Regions from separate parts of the Spirillospora sp. NPDC049024 genome, predicted to be linked through region 2. Evidence: riboswitches for the same ligand, from Rfam matches in the RefSeq annotation. Region 2 holds a riboswitch; the other holds the start of a gene.
The links. Region 2 has a riboswitch for glycine ahead of gcvT (glycine cleavage system aminomethyltransferase GcvT). Riboswitches for the same ligand answer to the same signal wherever they lie in the genome.
Positions count from the first base shown of each region.

Region 1: linked by a shared signal. The riboswitch ahead of gcvP (aminomethyl-transferring glycine dehydrogenase) and the one ahead of gcvT (glycine cleavage system aminomethyltransferase GcvT) in region 2 are both predicted to bind glycine.

Region 1 covers NZ_JBEZFD010000032.1:16,182-18,562, forward strand. Annotated here, with positions in the region: gene gcvP (aminomethyl-transferring glycine dehydrogenase) at 1-1,217, opposite strand, end outside; glycine riboswitch at 1,390-1,484, opposite strand; gene AB0C21_RS39065 (lysylphosphatidylglycerol synthase transmembrane domain-containing protein) at 1,756-2,381, shown strand, end outside.
Region 2 covers NZ_JBEZFD010000006.1:169,098-171,478, reverse strand. Annotated here, with positions in the region: gene AB0C21_RS13280 (hypothetical protein) at 1-252, shown strand, start outside; glycine riboswitch at 508-603, shown strand; glycine riboswitch at 608-694, shown strand; gene gcvT (glycine cleavage system aminomethyltransferase GcvT) at 768-1,862, shown strand; gene gcvH (glycine cleavage system protein GcvH) at 1,935-2,324, shown strand; gene glyA (serine hydroxymethyltransferase) at 2,321-2,381, shown strand, end outside.

The DNA.
Region 1 (2,381 bases), on a different contig from region 2:
TCGGCGGACCGGCCGGGCACGCGGGCGAGGACGGTGTCGAAGAACGAGTCGTGCACCACCTCGACGCCGCCGGCGCGCAGGCCCGCGGCGATCTCGGCGGCCCGGCGGTGCGTGCGCTGCGCGATCGCGGCCAGGCCCTCGGGCCCGTGGTAGACCGCGTACATGCTCGCCATCACCGCGAGCAGGACCTGGGCGGTGCAGATGTTGCTGGTGGCCTTCTCGCGGCGGATGTGCTGCTCGCGGGTCTGGAGCGCCAGCCGGTAGGCGGTGGCGCCGTCCGCGTCGACGGACACGCCGACGAGCCGCCCGGGGAGCTGGCGCTGGATGCCCTCGCCGACCGCCATGTAGCCGGCGTGCGGGCCGCCGAACCCGTAGGGGACGCCGAACCGCTGCGCGGAGCCCACCGCGATGTCGGCGCCGGCCTCGCCGGGCGGGCGCAGCAGCGTCAGCGCGAGCAGGTCGGCGGCGACGACGGCCTTGGCGCCGCGCTCGTGGGCCTGCGCGATGACGGGCTCCAGGTCGCGGACGGCGCCGGAGGCGCCCGGGTACTGCAGCAGCACGCCGAAGAAGTCGCCGTCCGGGAGCCCGCCGGACAGGTCGGCGACGACCACCTCGATGCCGAGCGGGACCGCGCGGGTCCGGACGACCTCGATGGTCTGCGGGAGGGTGTCGGCGTCGACGAGGAACGTCCCGGGCTCCTTGCGCCTGGACACGCGGTGCGCGAGGGCCATGGCCTCGGCGGCGGCGGTGCCCTCGTCCAGCATGGAGGCGTTCGCGACGGGCAGCCCGGTCAGGTCGCCCACCACCGTCTGGAAGTTCAGCAGGGCCTCGAGGCGGCCCTGGGAGATCTCCGGCTGGTAGGGCGTGTAGGCGGTGTACCAGCCGGGGTTCTCCAGCACGTTCCGCATGATCACGCCGGGCGTGGTGGTGCCGTGGTAGCCGAGCCCGATCATGGACGTCAGGACGGTGTTGCGGGACGCCAGTTCGCGGAGCCGGTCCAGCGCGGCGGTCTCGCTCAGCGCGGGCGGCAGGTCCAGCGGCCGGGAGGTGCGGATGGCGGCGGGGACCGCGTCGTCGATCAGCGCCTCGGCGCCGGAGTAGCCGATGGCGGCCAGCATCCGCGCCTGGTCGCTCGGGGACGGGCCCACGTGCCGGTCGGCGAACGCCGACCGCGGGTGCTGCGGCGCGGCCACGGGGGCGAAGAACTGGGCGGTCATGGAAGGCCTCCTGGCTGCTGCGGTCGCTCAGGTGCGCCGCCGGCGCGGGCCGGCGGGCCGGTCTCCCCCTCTGTCATCGGCACCTGAGAGCTTCACCCGCGCGGCGGGGTTTCCCCTTCGGTGAGCCGCCCTTCCCCGCGCGCGGGGATCGACGCCTGCTTTCCAGAGGTGCCTCGTCCGCGCGGTCCTTTTGCCTGAGAGGTTCCGGGGAGGTTGCCCCTTCGGCGCCCCACGCTGGCGGCGTGGGGACTCTCCCGCACAGGGTCGACGGCATGTCCTAGGACGAACCCTACCCAAAGGCGCGTCCACCGGGTGGTTCCGGCCCGCCGCAAGGGCCGCGCCCTTCCGGCGCCGGAGGTCTACCGGCGAGTACCATGTGCTCACCCACCTGGGACGGGAGGGGCTCGGGCCGCACGGGGGCGGGGAGGTGAGGCTGCGGGATGGACGCGCGTCCCGGCGGCGCTCCACCGACTCGACGGCGCGCCGCCGGGTCTGGGACGCTGGCCACGATGACGGATGGCCGGAGCGGCGGTACGGCGTGACACAGACCCACGACGGCGCGGTGCGCCCGGCGCCGGGCGCGTCCGCCGGCGTCCCCGTCGAGGAGCCCGCCCAGCCCGACCGGATCCGCCGCCCCTCCGACGCCTTCCGGTTCGCGGCGTCCGTCGTGGGGCTGGCGGCGGTCATGCTGCTGGTGTCGATCGCGCAGCAGACGACGCACGGCCTCCAGACCGACATCGCGCAGGGCACCGCGCACGCGCCCCGGCCGCTGCTGACGCTGGCGACGCTGGTGTCCAGCTTCGGGGTGCTCGCCGTGCCGATCGCGTTCGGGATCGAGCGGCTGTTCCACAAGGACGGGACGCGCGTCGCGATCGCGCTGCTCGCCGCGATGATCGCGTTCGGCGTCACGGTGGGCCTGGACGACCTGGTGGTGCGGGCCGCGCCGGGCGGCGTGCTCGACTCGCTGATCTGGGGCGGCACCGAGACCGCGCCGGTGCACACCGACATCGCCCCGGTCATCGCGTTCGTCAGCGCGGTGGGGATGGCGGGCCGCGCCCGCTGGCAGGCCGCGACCTGGACCATGATCGGGCTGGCGGCGCTGACCGGGCTGACCGCGTCGTACGCCTCCGTGGCGGCGCTGGCGGCCACCTACCTGCTGGGCCG
Region 2 (2,381 bases):
CCCGCCCCGACCGCCGCGTCCCCGGCCCCCTCCACCCCCGGGCAGGGAACGGGCAAGGAGGCCACGCCCCTCCCCCCGGCTCAGTCGAAGGCGGTCAAGGCCTTCAACGACTGCATGCAGAAGCAAGGCGTGCAGATGCCCACCCCCAACCCCACGAGGACCCCGGCCCCGGACGAACTGCAAAAGATCAAGGCCGCCCTCCAAACCTGCGTGAAGTCGATGTCACCCCCACCGACCACCCCCTCCAACTGACGAGTCCCACGCAAGAGGGCACGAAGACGGGGACGGGCGCACCGACCTGAGCCGCCGCCTCAACCCGGTGACGACCCGGGGAGTCGCGATCGCGTCCGAAGGCAGATTCGAGCGAAGCGAGAATCTGATCGCGCAGCGAGCCGCAAGGCGAGCCGGAGCGATGCCAGCGATCGCCCGCGTTTCCCCAGGGTCGAGGCCCCCAGGCCTCGACCCTGGGGAAACGCAATGAATACTGCTAGCCTCTTCGGCAGCCGACTATCCCGTGCGGGAGAGTCCCCTGCAGCCGGTGGGGGACGCCGAAGGAGCAAATCCTCCCCGGAACCTCTCAGGCCCACGGACCGCACGGGCCAGGCGACCTCTGGAAAGCGGGGACCCCGGTCCCCCGCCGAAGGTGAAAGCCCGCCGCGCGGCGGGTGAAGCTCTCAGGCGCCGATGACAGAGGGGGAGGCACCGATACGCCCGGTGCGCGAGTGGGACGATGGACCACGCGCGCCCGTGACGAAGGAGCCGAACCCATGTCCGCCGACAAGACCGCGAAGAAGACGCCGCTGCACGACGTCCACGAGGACCTCGGCGCGAATCTCGTCGACTTCGCCGGCTATCTGATGCCGCTCCGCTATGCGAGCGAGACCGCCGAGCACCAGGCCGTCCGGACCGGTGCCGGGCTGTTCGACCTGTCGCACATGGGGGAGATCTTCCTCTCCGGCCCGGGCGCGGGCGACGCGCTCGACTACGCGCTGGTCGGGAACCTGTCGCCGATGCCGGTGGGCAAGGCCCGCTACACGATGATCTGCGGGCAGGACGGCGGCGTCCTGGACGACCTGATCGTCTACCGGCTGGCGGACGAGACGTGGATGGTGGTCGCGAACGCGGCGAACGCCGCCGTCGTGCGGGACGCCCTCGTCGAGCGCGCCGCGGGCTTCGAGGCCGCGGTGGACGACCGCTCCGACTCCTACGCGCTGATCGCCCTGCAGGGGCCGCGCTCCCAGGGGATCCTCGAAGGGTTCACCGACGCGCCGCTGGACGGCCTGAAGTACTACGCGATCCTCGCGGGGCGGGTCGCGGGCGTGGACGCGCTCGTCGCCCGCACCGGGTACACGGGCGAGGACGGGTTCGAGCTGTTCGTCGACGCGTCCGACGCCGTCCCGCTGTGGAAGGCGCTCGCGGCGGTGGACGGGGTGGTCCCGGCGGGGCTGTCGGCCCGCGACACCCTGCGCCTGGAGGCGGGGATGCCGCTGTACGGGAACGAGCTGACCGCCGAGACGACGCCGTTCGAGGCGGGCCTCGGCCGGGTGGTGAAGCTGGACAAGCCCGTCGATTTCGTGGGGAAGACCGCCCTGGCGGCGCAGGCGCAGACCCCTCCGGGCCGTAGGCTCGTGGGACTGGTCGCGCGGGGGCGTCGCGCGCCCCGCAAGGGGTACCAGGTCGTCACGTCCGGCGGCACGCCGTGCGGGGTCGTGACGAGCGGCGCCCCGTCGCCCACACTGGGCACGCCGATCGCCATGGCGTACCTCGACAGCGGCGTCGAGGAGACGGGCCTCGCCGTGGACGTCCGCGGCCGGCACGAGCCGGTGGACGTGGTGGCCCTGCCGTTCTACAAGCGGTCCTGATCTGCAAGCGTTCCTGAACAAGTTGTCCGGCGGTGTGGGGCCCCGCCCCACAGTGGAAAGAGAGAAGTGATCGTGAGCGTTCCGGAGGAGCTCCGCTACAGCGAGGAGCACGAGTGGGTGTCGGGCCTCGGTGGCGAGGACGGCATCGTCACGGTCGGCATCACCGCGCACGCCGCCGACGCCCTCGGCGAGATCGTCTACATCGAGCTGCAGCCCTCGGAGGGCGACACCGTCGAGGCGGGCGAGCCGTGCGGCGAGGTGGAGTCGACCAAGTCGGTCAGCGACATCTACTCCCCCGTCAGCGGCGAGATCACCGCGATCAACAGCGCGGTGGTGGACGAGCCGAAGGTCATCAACGACGACCCGTACGGCGAGGGCTGGATCTTCAAGGTCCGCATCTCGGAGGAGCCGGGCGACCTGCTCGACTCCGCCGCCTACGACAAGCTGATCGAGGAATCATGAGTCTGTACGACTCCCTCGCGACGGCCGATCCCGAGGTCGCCGAGGCCGTCACGGCGG